4 regions of the Desulfitobacterium sp. PCE1 genome follow, and region 2 is predicted to be linked to each of the others. Evidence: predicted binding sites of a transcription regulator. Region 2 holds the regulator's gene; each other region holds the start of a gene.
The links. Region 2 encodes LexA, which represses DNA repair genes until DNA is damaged. Its sites were predicted from a motif close to CNAACANNTGTTNG; they were not measured.
Positions count from the first base shown of each region.

Region 1 (3,416 bases), 940 kb from region 2:
CCTGCAGCCACCTATTATCACTTAGTTTGCTACCAGAGAGCATTGCCGCCTCCTCATAGACGGGGTTTTCTCCTTTGGGTTTGCCATCTTTAGATTCTCTTGCCTTAACTTTCTGCTCAGGATAAAACTCCGTCAGATGCTTCCAAAAGCGTTTGGGCATGAAATTCATACGACAGCGGGGATTATCCCTGCTTTCAATGGCAATGGTCTTGTAGAACTGCTGCCAGAGGCGGCGGTATTCTACTTCGCTTTCTTCCGGCTCCGGCAATTCCCAATCCTCAACATCCACGATTTCCGCTCTGCCCGCTTGATGGATTAGTGCGGCCTTATGAGTCTTGTCAAAAATCATAAAGACTTCATTGGGGTAACGGCTTGAGAAGTGAGCGGCCAAGAGAGGTAAAACGAAATTTTGGGGTTCAATCATGGCGACCAAGGCTTCGTTATAAATTGAAAACCGGACGAACCCTTTATAGCGGTGGCTTTCAAAGGTTAAGTTCTGTACCGCTTTTTGCAATGCGTTGACATGCTCATCAGTCAGCATCCCCATGACATTCCCTCCTACCTTGTACCCCAGCCTTAGAAAAAGAAAAATCAGCCGTTCCTTTTGCGGGGCACAGGTCAAGAAACCAAGTCTCACCAGTTCTTGTGCTTCCAGAGAAATTTTGATGGGGATAGAATCATACACGCGCTGAGCCTTTTGAGGGTCCGTCTCAATAGTCTTAAGGGTATCAAAGAGGCCAGGCTGGCCCTCCGGCGGGAGAATGTCGAGGGGGATTTCCTTCTCCTCATAGCTTGTGAAGACACAGCACATGAGTCCTTCAAAGCTTCCGTCGTATTTGTAGACTAAAGTTGCCCCGTCAAACACTGAATCACATCCTCTCGGGAAATGGGTGGCTCCTCGAACAGGGCCAGTTGCTGGGGTGCCTGGGAGGGAAGACTGGCGATGACCCGCTCGGACATCAGGGCTTGCATCACGTTATGAGGAGTTACCTTAAGCCCCTCCAGGGTTTTTCCTTTGCAGAGAATAAAATACTGAGCACGCTTAAGAACAACGCCCAGCTTTTTCAACCCCGCAAAATCGAGATGGGCTATTTTCCGTGCCCGCAAAATCCGGCGGGCACTGGTTACACCAATTCCCGGTACCCGCAGGAGCATTTCATAAGGGGCTTGATTGATCTCGACGGGGAACTGGTCCAGATGATTAAGGGCCCAGTTGCATTTGGGATCAACATGTAGATTAAAATTTTGATGACCTTCATCCAATAGTTCCCGGGCTTCAAAACCGTAGAACCGCAGGAGCCAATCTGCTTGATAAAGGCGATGCTCTCTCAACAGGGGTGGTTTTGCCGAAACTGCCGGCAACAGACTGTGTTCGGCAACCGGTATGTAAGCCGAGAAAAAGACTCGTTTCAGTTGATATTTTTTATACAGCCCTTCTGCCAGGGTCAGTATCTTATAATCGGTATCCGGTGTGGCGCCAACGATGAGCTGGGTACTTTGACCTGCCGGGACAAACTTCGGAGCATGGCGGTATTTGATCAGATCCGTAGTATTTTCCGTTATTTTACCTTTGATGAGACCCATAGGCCGGAGAATAGCTTCCTTGCTCTTATCGGGAGCCAAAAGCTTCAGGCTCTCCTGGGATGGGAGTTCGATATTGACGCTGACCCGGTCCGCCAGATAGCCCAGTCGGGTTAAAATCTCATTATCTGTACCGGGAATGGCCTTAACATGAATATATCCGGCAAACCGATACTCATGACGCAAAAGTTCCAAAGTCTTAATCAGTAGTTCGGACGTATAGTTCGAATTTTTAATGACCGCCGAACTCAAAAATAACCCCTCAATATAATTGCGACGGTAAAAATTAATCGTCAGCTCGGCAAGCTCCCGGGGAGTAAAGGCAGCTCTGGGAACATCATTGGAACTGCGATTGATACAATATTTACAGTCGTAGACACAGATATTGGTCAGCAGCACTTTAAGAAGGGTTATACACCGACCGTCTGCGGCAAAGCTATGACAGATCCCGGCCGCTACCGTATTCCCAATGCTGCCTGACCTACCCTTACGCTCGACCCCACTGGAAGTGCAAGCCACATCATATTTTGCTGAGTCTGTCAAAATAGTAAGTTTATCAAATACATCCATATCCGTCCCCCCCAATTATAAGAATATAACAGAACATATATTCTTGCAATAGGGACTGTTTGTTCCCATGAAAAACTTTATCGTTTTTTATAATAGTCAAGGCAGCGAAAGAATAGCCCGCTGCCTTCTGATCCCCATATCACTCTAAGCCTAAATTGTAGGTCTCACTTTATGGTTCAACATATTCACTTGAAAAAATTATTTCGCCCACCTGGTTGTAACCTATGATTTTACTTAATATTCCTTCCGAAGAATTCAATAAGACAAACCATACCTTGCCTTTTTCATTGCTGACAATGCGCGCTTTCTTTTCTATGTCTGAATTCTTTGTTAGGACCCCGATACTAACGATATCCCCTCTAAGAATTTCACCATACGCTAAGGGAAAAGGGCTTTTCACGTATCCTTTCGTAGAGGGAAAGTATTGAGCTGTTACTTCATCTATTCCAGTATGTTCTCCGCCGAATACCCATTTCCAGCCGCTGTTGGTCTTTTGGACATATCCAGCCGCTACGCTGTGAGCATTCCCGTCATTAATTCCTTTATGATAGAACACTACTTCTCCGTCATTTACTTTCTCACTATGGAGGATCGACACAACTTCTCTCCCGGATCTTTCTATTGCTTCCTCAATAGTTCGCCCTGAAGGATGATGTGTGTTATTAAATAATGTCCCCATAATTCCAAAAAACAAGACCATTATGACAGCAAACAATCTGCTCATGTTTCTCTCCACCACCTTATCAACAAAAATCGTCAGCTGTTCCTAATATTCTTCACGCAAACATAAATCCCTCTATTTTCCATTCAAGTATGATTATGAGCAAGCCGTAAATCTGATCATGTACAAATAACGGACGATTTCTTATTCAATGGATGGATGCAAAAACAAACCGGGAGATGCTTTTTACGGCATTCCCGGTCGAGTTATAGTCATTCTACCTATCTTTACTTAACCCTTAAGGCTTCACCAATCATTCCCTGGACACGGCTTGCCAGCTCTCCCACTTTCACCAGCTGAACTTCCCCTGTCTTGCGATCCCGAAGCTCGACTTCTCCATTGGCCAAAGTCTTGCTCCCTACTGTAACTCTCAGAGGATAGCCTACCAGGTCAGCGTCTTTGAACTTGACTCCCGGCCTCTCGTCCCGATCATCCAGGACGGCTTCCACACCGAGTTTCAGCAGCTCCTGGTATAAATTCTCGCCCGTCTCGCGGACTTGCTCATCTTTCATATTGACAGGAACGACGATCACATGATAAGGAG
Region 1 covers NZ_KB913023.1:3,090,867-3,094,282, forward strand. Annotated here, with positions in the region: gene DESPCE1_RS0115460 (TIGR03915 family putative DNA repair protein) at 1-865, opposite strand, end outside; gene DESPCE1_RS0115465 (putative DNA modification/repair radical SAM protein) at 844-2,151, opposite strand; gene DESPCE1_RS0115470 (hypothetical protein) at 2,321-2,875, opposite strand; gene DESPCE1_RS0115475 (proline--tRNA ligase) at 3,100-3,416, opposite strand, start outside.
Region 1: DESPCE1_RS0115465 (putative DNA modification/repair radical SAM protein) is a predicted target of LexA. The motif match lies at 2,182-2,195, and genes of this name have one in related genera.

Region 2 (3,416 bases):
CTGTGAAAGAGCGTTCTCTTCCTGACTTTGCTGCCAAATAGTTAGGAAAGGATAAGGATTGACCCACTCTCCATTAGGAAGCTCAATACCAAAATGTAGATGATCAGGAGTTGTAAGAGCATCTCCGGTATGCCCTAAGGTTCCTAAAAAATCCCCCTTCTTAACTTTTTGACCTTCCTGAAGATGAGGGTTTATGGTGTTTAGATGAGCATAGTAATAATAGTTGCCGTCCTCTCCCCTAACACCTACCCGTTCTCCTCCAAGCCGATTCCAACCTAACCTCTCAATTTTGCCGTTCCCAATACTGATGACGGGAATACCTTCTGCGCCGAAAATGTCCGTTCCTTCATGTTTGCGTACCCCGCCCTCCCGGTCTGCTCCAAAGGTATCCATGTACCAGACCTTACCAATCACCGGAAAAACAAAACGGCCCGGTTCATAAAAGGGATAGGTTAAAAGAACATGTCGCTTCCAGAGGGTTTGTTTGACCACTGCTTCATCGATCTGAAACTCACTGTTTTGCCAGGAGAGTTCTTCGAAATCTATATCCTGTTGCAACTGTTGGACGAGATAGAGTTCCTCATCCTTAGTGACGGTGCTTCGTATCGCTATTAAATCTGCCCAGGCCGTAGGAGAAATCTCTTTCCCTTCCTTCTGACATTGTAAAACAAGCTCAGCCGGTAGATTCAGGAGATAGGGATAGATATCGGAAGAGATGGCCGGTTTCTTATGTATGCCCTTCCAGACGGCTGTGCTGATCAAGATGATCACAAGGACTTTTAGGAATAAAGTCCAGTGCTTTTGTCTCGGTTTGATACTCCTGCGTATCCTCATTCCCCTCTCCCCTCTCTACAATGCATAATATGGGAGGAAAGGCTGGATTAGAAGTATAGTTAAGGTTGATTCTCTGAGATAGGAGTATAAATCACTTGACCGGTTTGTATCGTGGTATCGGTGAGTTGATTGTATTCCATAATCTTAAGAACGAGTGTACGGGTATCGATTTGCAGGCCGGAGTTCTCAGCTAAGGACCAGAGAGTATCTCCGGATTGAACGATTTGCGGTTGGAAAACAAGTTTCTCTACTCTGCTGTTTGCCTGATTCCAATCCCAGAAGAACCAGCCCATACTTCCAAATATCATGAGAAAAAGCAGCAAATAAGAACATAGTTGCCTTAGCAGTTTTCTCATTCGATAATTTCGATAGTCTCTATTATAGCTTCTATAATGGCGGACGGAAGAAGAACAAGTACTCATAATAATCCTCCTTTATGTTCTCATAAAATCCAAATATATACGAACATAGGTTCCTGAGAACAGTATAAAGGAGAGTACGGGAATTCGTCAATACTTTTTCGAACATTTGTTTGCACACGGAGGTATTTAATGCTAAAATAGATTTAGAATATATGAAGGGAGGAAATTGGGTGTATCCTGATTTATCGCAGAGACAGACTGATATATTAGAGTATATTAAACGGGTTATTCGAGAAAAGGGTTATCCCCCCTCTGTTCGCGAAATAGGCGATGCAGTTGGATTAATGTCCAGCTCTACTGTTCACGGGCATTTGCAGACCATTGAAGAAAAGGGGTACATACGCCGCGACCCAACGAAACCTCGAGCCATTGAGATATTAGACAGCTCCAGCGATCCCAATGAAAAGAGAACTGTTTTTGTCCCCATTATTGGCAAGGTGACCGCCGGCCAGCCTATTTTGGCCCAGGAAAATATCGAAGATACGTTCCCGCTTCCAATGGATCTGGTTAACTCAGATACGGTGTTCATGCTGAGAGTTAAAGGTGAAAGTATGATTGATGCAGGAATTATGGACGGGGATCTTATTTTAGTACGCCAGCAAAAACTGGCCCGTAACGGAGAGATCGTGGTTGCCATGATCGGTGAAGAGGCTACGGTAAAACGGTTCTACAAAGAAAAAACACTCATCCGCCTTCAACCTGAAAATCCTTATATGGAGCCTATCTACTCCCAGGATGTCACTGTCTTGGGTAAGGTTATTGGGGTATTTCGTATTTTACACTGATTTATAAGGTACGTGGCAATAAAAAGCAGACCTCCATTCCACAATGATGTGGGTGGATATCTGCTTTTTTATTGCACAATACGAACTTGAAGTACAAGTAAAGGAGGTCATTAAGATCGTTGACAGTCAAACTATTAGGGCCCTTCGCATGGAGCGGCAATTTCTTTCATACAAGGCAAGTGAGGAAGAATACATATCACTTTACCGTGACGCACAGCCTGGGCAGAGTATTTACTGGAATGGTTTCGGCGACCCGCCAAGTTTAACCTTCCGTGCTGACTTTGACGACATCGAATTCAACCGAAAAAGGCAAAGCACTCGTAAACTCATCAAAGGGCGGTTTGCGGGCGGCAATCTGGGCTGGATTATGGTTGAGGATTTGGAATTGTTCGCCGCGCTGTATCGCAAGCCCCTTGACAAACCGTCGGAACGCCAACACGTGCTGCTGGATCTGATTAAGCGGGAAGGTCCCTTAACCATCCAGCAGATGAAGGAATTCACCGGGATGCTGGTGAAGGAGATAACCCCTGCACTCCACCGCCTGCAGGAAGCATTTTTAATTTACGAAGATCAATACGACGGAGAATGGGATCGGAGCTGGTATAAATTTACCGAAATGTTTCCCAATGCAGATCTGGCACGTTATTCTCGGCAGGAGTCGCTGAAGATCCTATTACAACGCTTTGCCTATCGCCATGTTTTATTTGATGGGGATATGGTAAAGTCGTTTTATAAACTGCCGGGGAAAGAGATCAAAAAGGCGATTGAGGGGATGCTTGCCGACGGCATTTTTATAGAGATGGAAAACAGTTACCTACTGAAATCTGATTGGGCATTGCTGCAAACTTATGCCAAGGAAACACCCAAATTCGTCCTTGCCATGCATCGCAATGATTTTTTAGTCAAGTCCAATGAGCATCGGCTGAAAGAACAATTCAAGCACCCGGAGCATGAGACCCTGCAATATCTGCTGATTGACGGTGAGTTTCGCGGAGCTTCAGTCGGGCATTTTAAAAATGGTCCCTATGTGTTGGAGGATATAATTTTAGACTTGCCGAAAGCTGAAATCACCGCCCGCAAAAATGAAATTCTTGAAGCGGTGTATACCGTCAACTTCGGAAGAAATAATCCCATTAAACGATATAACGGGGAGAATTTATGAAGTTAATCACGATTATACGCATACATAAGTAAAACCCTGAATTCCGCTATCTAAACGGCTTTCAGGGCTGAGTACCGACATATTAAAGGGATATTTTCCGGGAACGACTGTCCCTAAAGCGCTGGAAGCCTAGTTCAATCAATTGGGTGATCAATTCGGAGTATGGGATTCCACTGGCTTCCCAAAGCTTTGGATACATGGAGATCTGAGTGA
Region 2 covers NZ_KB913023.1:2,152,689-2,156,104, forward strand. Annotated here, with positions in the region: gene DESPCE1_RS0110690 (M23 family metallopeptidase) at 1-834, opposite strand, end outside; gene DESPCE1_RS0110695 (LysM peptidoglycan-binding domain-containing protein) at 894-1,256, opposite strand; gene lexA (transcriptional repressor LexA) at 1,427-2,041, shown strand; gene DESPCE1_RS0110705 (hypothetical protein) at 2,085-3,203, shown strand; gene DESPCE1_RS0110710 (D-alanine--D-alanine ligase) at 3,286-3,416, opposite strand, start outside.

Region 3 (3,416 bases), 1.9 Mb from region 2:
TCCAGGAGATGGCCGAAAAAGAAGAAATGGAAGTTAAGGTTTTGAACAGAGAAGACCAAGGGAATTCCCAAGCCCTTAAGGATGCTAAGGTTCTCATTCTTCAAGAAGGGGAGCAATCCTTTTTAAAGGAGGCGCAAAAAGGAGATATACCGATTCTAGCCTTAAATGGCCTGCCTTCCGGGGTGAAAGCCAAGGGGGTCATCCTACCGGATCCGGATCAGGTGGGAAGGCTCATGGCTCAGCAAGTCCAAGGAAAAGTCACTGAAGGGCAGGTTGTCTATCTACAAGGGGAAGCAGAAGATCCTATCGCTCAAATGAATGTAGCGGCCTTCAAGCAAGAGTTGGGTAAAAATTCCAAATTGACGTTACATAGCATTACAAATCCTCCCGAATCGGAAACAATAGCCATACAAAGCCTTATGGAACATTTGCAGAAAAACTCCGGTCAAGTTAAGGCTATCTGTGCCAAGAATGAGAAACTCATTTCGCTGGCCTATGAGTTGCTTAAAACCATGGGACTTACCGATAAAATTTATCTTATGGGTGGAGAAGCTAATCCTAAATCATTGCATAGGATTGCCTCTGGCAGTCAGATCGCTGACATTGATACAGCGCCCTATGTTCAAGGTGCTAATGCCTTTCAATGGGCTCAGAAATTAATGGATAAGCAATCCGTAGACATAACCCAATCCATTACCGGTGATCAAGGTGAAGTGGCGGCTAAGATTATTCCAGTTAAAACCGTGACAACGGAAAATCTCGCCCTCATTCAGAAAAGCTATACAAAAGCAGCAGAAGCTCAGAAAGAGCTAGAAAAGAAAAAGGAAGAGTCTCAGGCGAAGGGTTCTGGAGGCCAAGGGAATCAAAAAGGCGGGGAAAAAAGCAGTAATGGTAGTGGTAGTGGCAATAGTGAAGAAAAAGGTGCAGAATCCAGCAGTCAAGGCCAGGAAAGCTCCTCTTCGGGACAGAGCGGGGGACAGGGAGTTATGCCTGAAGGAGTAAAGAAAGTGACTGAAAAAGTCCATACGGAAATTATCCGCGAATACCTTGATGAAAAAGGCAATGTTCTGGGAACAGAAAAAAGTGCCAATGATCAAGTTCGGACCGTCCCACCGGAAATGCTCCTGAAAGAACAGCAGCAACAGAAACAGCAAGGGGGGCAGAAAGAGCAGGAGCAAGGTAAGCAGGGCAATCAGGGTAAGCAAGGTGAAGGCGCTTCAAATGAAATGAAACAGGGTGCAGGAGGTTCCTAATATTTCCAGCGAAAATTAACAAAAAAGCCGAACATATTTTCGGCTTTTTTGTTTTGTTTCCTATGGAGAAGTGATATAATCTTGCTTAGAATGATTTAAAGACCAGAACAAATAGTAGAACTTATAAGTTTTATAAGAAAGGAGATTGGAGTAACTCATGGAGTTCCGTTTACAAGCCCCCTATAAGCCCTCCGGGGATCAGCCCCAGGCAATCGATGCTCTGGTCGAAAGTATACATTCCGGCAGACGTCATCAAACCTTGCTGGGGGTAACAGGTTCAGGAAAAACCTTTACTATGGCCAACATTATTGAAAAAGTTCAACGGCCTACTCTGATTCTCGCTCATAATAAGACTTTAGCGGCTCAGCTTTACACTGAGTTCAAGGAGTTCTTTCCGGAAAATGCTGTGGAGTATTTTGTCAGTTACTATGATTACTATCAGCCGGAAGCCTATGTCCCTTCCAGCGATACCTATATAGAAAAGGATTCCTCTATCAATGATGAGATTGATAAAATGCGCCACTCCGCTACGGCAGCCTTATTCGAACGTCGTGATGTGATTGTGGTGGCCAGTGTATCTTGTATTTATGGTTTGGGTTCTCCCGAGGAATACCGTGATCTGATGGTTTCCTTACGACAGGGGCAGGAAATTGACCGCAATGAAATTTTAAAAAAACTCATATCCATTCAGTATGATCGCAATGATATGGCTTTTGAACGAGGAACCTTCCGCGTCCGTGGAGATGTAGTTGAAGTCCATCCCGCCGGGTCCGGTGAACACGCTATTCGTATCGAAATGTTTGGGGATGAAATCGAACATATCTACGAGATCAATGTTCTAACAGGTGAAATACTAGGAGAACGCCGACATGTTTCCATTTTCCCGAACTCTCACTATGTCACGGCACGAGATAAAGTATTAGTAGCTGCCGAGAATATTGAAAAAGAATTAGAAGAGCAGCTCAAACGATTTAAGGATGAAAATAAACTTTTGGAGGCTCAGCGTTTAGAACAAAGAACTCGTTATGATCTGGAGATGCTGAGGGAGATGGGGTTTTGCAATGGTGTTGAAAACTACTCCCGCCATTTAACCTTCAGAGAAGCAGGAGAAACCCCCTATACCCTTCTGCACTTTTTCCCTGAGGATTACCTTATGATGATTGACGAATCCCATGTCACTTTACCTCAAGTTCGCGGTATGTATGAAGGGGACCGTTCCCGTAAAACCACCCTGGTAGACTACGGATTCCGGCTTCCCTCCGCTTTAGATAACCGCCCCTTGAAATTCGCTGAATTTGAAGAACAGGTCCCCCAACGGGTCTACATCAGTGCCACTCCCGGCCCCTATGAGCTGGAACATTGTCCCCAGATTGTGGAGCAAATTATTCGACCCACCGGGCTTTTGGACCCGGAGATTTCTGTCCGGCCGACGAAAGGTCAGATCGATGATCTTATCGGGGAAATCAACCAAAGGATTGAACGGGATGAACGTGTTCTCGTCACCACCCTGACCAAAAAGATGGCAGAGGATTTAACGGATTATCTGAAAAACCTCAATATGTCCGTCAAATACCTCCACTCCGATATTACGACCTTGGAGCGGGTGGAGATCCTTCGGGAATTGCGTTTGGGAGATATCGATGTCATCGTGGGAATCAACCTGCTCCGGGAGGGCCTGGATCTTCCGGAAGTTTCCCTGGTTGCTATTCTCGACGCGGACAAAGAGGGCTTTCTCCGCGCTGAACGCTCCCTGATTCAGACCATTGGCCGCGCCGCTCGGAATGCCCAAGGGAAAGTCATTATGTATGCGGACCAAATAACCCGCTCCATGAGAGTGGCTATCGACGAAACCAATCGCCGCCGGGCTATTCAGGAAGCCTATAATGAAAAGCACGGGATTATCCCCCAGACCATTCGCAAAAAAATCCACGAGGCTCCGGAAGCCACCAAGGTTGCAGAAAAGAAAGCAGCCTATGGCTCGAAAATGCCTGCTGAAGAACTGGCAGAACTGCTTAAGAGCCTGGAACAAGAAATGCGTTTAGCGGCCAAAGATATGGACTTCGAACGAGCAGCCGAGATCCGCGATGCTATTATCGAGCTTAAAGGGGAAGAGAACAAATATAAACGCCCTACTCAAGGCCGTGCTCGCAAAAGGGAGTCGCC
Region 3 covers NZ_KB913023.1:4,025,283-4,028,698, reverse strand. Annotated here, with positions in the region: gene DESPCE1_RS0119845 (substrate-binding domain-containing protein) at 1-1,253, shown strand, start outside; gene uvrB (excinuclease ABC subunit UvrB) at 1,411-3,416, shown strand, end outside.
Region 3: uvrB (excinuclease ABC subunit UvrB) is a predicted target of LexA. The motif match lies at 1,282-1,295, and genes of this name have one in related genera.

Region 4 (3,416 bases), 1.1 Mb from region 2:
GTCACTCCCGCTCCGTCTCCTCCAGCATAGAGTCCTTCAATCTCAGTCTCAAAGTTATTTTTGAGCTTAGGACGAGAAGAATAGAACTTGGCTTCCACTCCATAAAGCAGGGTGTGCTCGGAGGCTATACCGGGCGTTACTTTATCCAAGGCCTCAATCATCTCGATGATGCTCTTCATGGTGGAGTAAGGAAGCACCAGCCCCAGGTTACCGGGAACAGCCTCTTTTAAAGTCGGTTCCACAAAGCTTTCCTTGACACGCTTCTCTGTGGAGCGGCGGCCTTTCATAATATCCCCGAAGGTCTGCAGCAATACACTGCCGTTGGATAAATCATTGGCCAGCCGGGAAATGTTCTTGGCATACTCTGTAGGCTTGTTGAAGGGATAGGAGAAATTATGGGATACCAGCAAAGCAAAGTTGGTATTATTGCTGCCCAGATTCTTATCCCGATAAGCATGTCCATTGGCCAGCATGACCCCGGTATGATTCTCAATGACCACATGACCGGAAGGATTGCTGCAAAAGCTTCTCACGGTGGTACCTACGGAAGTCCGGTAGAGGAATTTTCCTTCGTACAAATTCTCGTTGATATCTTCCATAATGGTATCCAGGGTTTCGACACGAACTCCTACATCCACTTGGTTGCTGCTCATTTCCAGATTGTACTTCTTTAAGACATCTTTAAACCACTCTGAACCATCCCGTCCAGGAACCACTACCACCTTAGGAGCATAGTACTCTTCTCCCTTATTGGTACGGATTCCTTTAACCCGCAGGTGTCCTTCTCCTTCATCGGTCATAATATCAGCGACTTCCGTTTCGAACACCATATCGATTTTTCCTTTAAGGTACTCATAAATATCCTTGAGAATTTCCAGGTTTAATTCTGTTCCCAGATGCCGGACTTGAGCCCGAAGGAGCTTCAGGCCGGCTCCTAAGGCCTTCCTCTCAATCTCCTTTACCGCAGGAGTACTGGGATCCGTCAGTAAACTGGTGGCTCCATGGTTTAAGTTAATCTGATCCACATAGTGAATGAGACTCAAAACCTCAGAAGGAGGCAGATATTCGGTAAGCCATCCCCCAAACTCTGTGGTAATATTGAATTTTCCATCAGAATAGGCTCCAGCGCCCCCAAAACCGTTGGTAATAGAGCATGCAGGAGTACAGCTGGCAAATTCCCTTTGCTTATTGGGCGGCGGACATTTAGAAAGGGTTTTTTTCAAAATAGGGCAACTGCGTTTATAGATATCCCGTCCCTTTTCAATCAAAAGAACAGCAGCTTCAGGTGCTTTTGTGGCCAATTCATAACTAGCAAAAATTCCGGCGGGACCTGCCCCAACGATGATCACATCATACTTTTTCAAGGCTTATTCCTCCTCGGTTAAACTTAACTATAGCCAAACCTAGTAAACTATACCTTATGTTCTTTAATAATTCAAGCCTAAATCCGAACATTTTATTAAAATATCCACTTTTCGTTTGGATTCTTTAATTCTTTATTCAAACCACCTTAAACTTGGAAAACAAGGCATATTTTAACAATTATAGAATATTTGTTTCTATTGATGCAGAACATATATTCGCATATAATATATGAAGCAGATCATACAATCCTGTTTTATTTTAAAAACAATGTGTTGTAAAAAGGTTTCTCTACATAGGTGGTGATTAGATTTTGGGTAAACCTATCATTTTTCATATTGATGTTAACTCAGCCTATCTCTCTTGGGAGGCGACCTACCGCCTTCAGCAAGGAGATCCCCTGGATTTAAGAACCGTCCCTTCTGTAGTCGGCGGGGATCCCTTGACCCGGCACGGGATCGTCCTGGCCAAATCGATCTTAGCTAAAGAATACGGTATCAAAACCGGGGAAACCCTATATTCCGCCCTCTCCAAATGTCCGGACTTGATCATTGCCAAGCCTAATTATCTCCTCTTTCGTCAGTGCAGCAAAGCTCTAGGCGATATCTTAAGGGAGTATTCTCCTTTAATCCAACAATTTTCCGTGGATGAATATTTTCTGGACTTCACTTCCATGGATCTTCTTTTTGGGGACCCCCTGGCTATCGCTTATCAAATTAAAGATCGGGTTAAAAAGGAGCTGGGCTTTACTGTAAATATCGGCATCTCTACCAATAAGCTGTTAGCAAAGATGGCTTCGGAACTCCAAAAGCCCGACAAAGTCCACACCTTATTTCCTGAAGAGATTCCTGAAAAAATGTGGCCCTTGCCCATCGGAGAACTTTTCATGGTGGGAAGAGCAACTACCCGGAAACTTCTCTCCCGCAATATCAAAACCATTGGAGAGTTGGCACACACTGACCCCCGCCTCTTAAAAGCAATCTTGAAAAGCTATGGCCTTCTAATTTGGAATTATGCTCACGGAATCGAAAACTCTCCCGTCCGTCCCGGCGGAAGGGTAGAGGTCAAAGGCATGGGCAATTCCACTACCCTATCCTTCGATGTTGATAATCGCAAGGAGGCTCACCTGGTTCTGCTCTCCCTTGTTGAAACCGTCAGCGCCAGGTTAAGGCATAGTCAGTACTTCACCCGGCTGGTGTCCATCTCTTTTCGGACCAACGAATTTCTCTCCTATTCTCATCAACGAAAACTCTCCCAGGCCACAGACTGTACCAATGAAATCTGGGAGATTGCCTGTCGGCTCTTTGACGAATTATGGAAGGGCCAGCCCCTGAGACACCTGGGGGTTCGAGTCTCCGAGCTTTGTCAGAATGATTTCCTGCAGCTTTCCCTCTTCGCCAAGGATTATGAAAAGGAGCGAAAGGTGGATCAAGCTATTGATGGGATTCGCGAGCGCTTTGGCTCTCAGGCTATTATGCGCTCCTCTTATCTTCACTCCGGCCTTAAATCCATGACTGGGGGAGTCATCGCCGAAGAGGAGTATCCGACGATGACCAGCCTGCTTTAGCTCTAAAAAAAGGAGTGTTTTTAGTGAAGGTTATCATGCAACCCATTGAAATGATGGCCCATTTCAATGAATACGGCTTTCCCCGGCCGGTTAAATTCAAGGCTCGCTTCGAAGATATTCCTATTGTCATTGTCATTGACAAAATCATCTTAAAATCCGAGGAAAAAATAGCCGGCAATCCCATAATTATTTTTCGCTGTCAAAGTATTATCAACGGATTTCTTAAGATGTATGAACTCAAGTATGAACTCCATACCTGCGAATGGTTTTTATATAAGATATGACAAGTACGCTGCTGCAAAAGGAGGACCGTGAGCCGCCTTAGCTGCTCCCGGTCCCCCTTGCCTTATATTCAGGATTCACTTGCCAGATTTCTGCTTCCTTTTTCTATCCATAGATCAAACTATTGAGGATGCACTATACTCCGTCCGACGCTTTGTGCTATGGGTCGGAGCTCTGCAGAGAGCCGGGCAAACTGCTCCGGAGT
Region 4 covers NZ_KB913023.1:1,026,065-1,029,480, reverse strand. Annotated here, with positions in the region: gene DESPCE1_RS0105095 (NAD(P)/FAD-dependent oxidoreductase) at 1-1,364, opposite strand, end outside; gene DESPCE1_RS0105090 (DNA polymerase IV) at 1,676-2,929, shown strand; gene DESPCE1_RS0105085 (hypothetical protein) at 2,953-3,213, shown strand; gene aroF (3-deoxy-7-phosphoheptulonate synthase) at 3,333-3,416, opposite strand, start outside.
Region 4: DESPCE1_RS0105090 (DNA polymerase IV) is a predicted target of LexA. The motif match lies at 1,570-1,583, and genes of this name have one in related genera.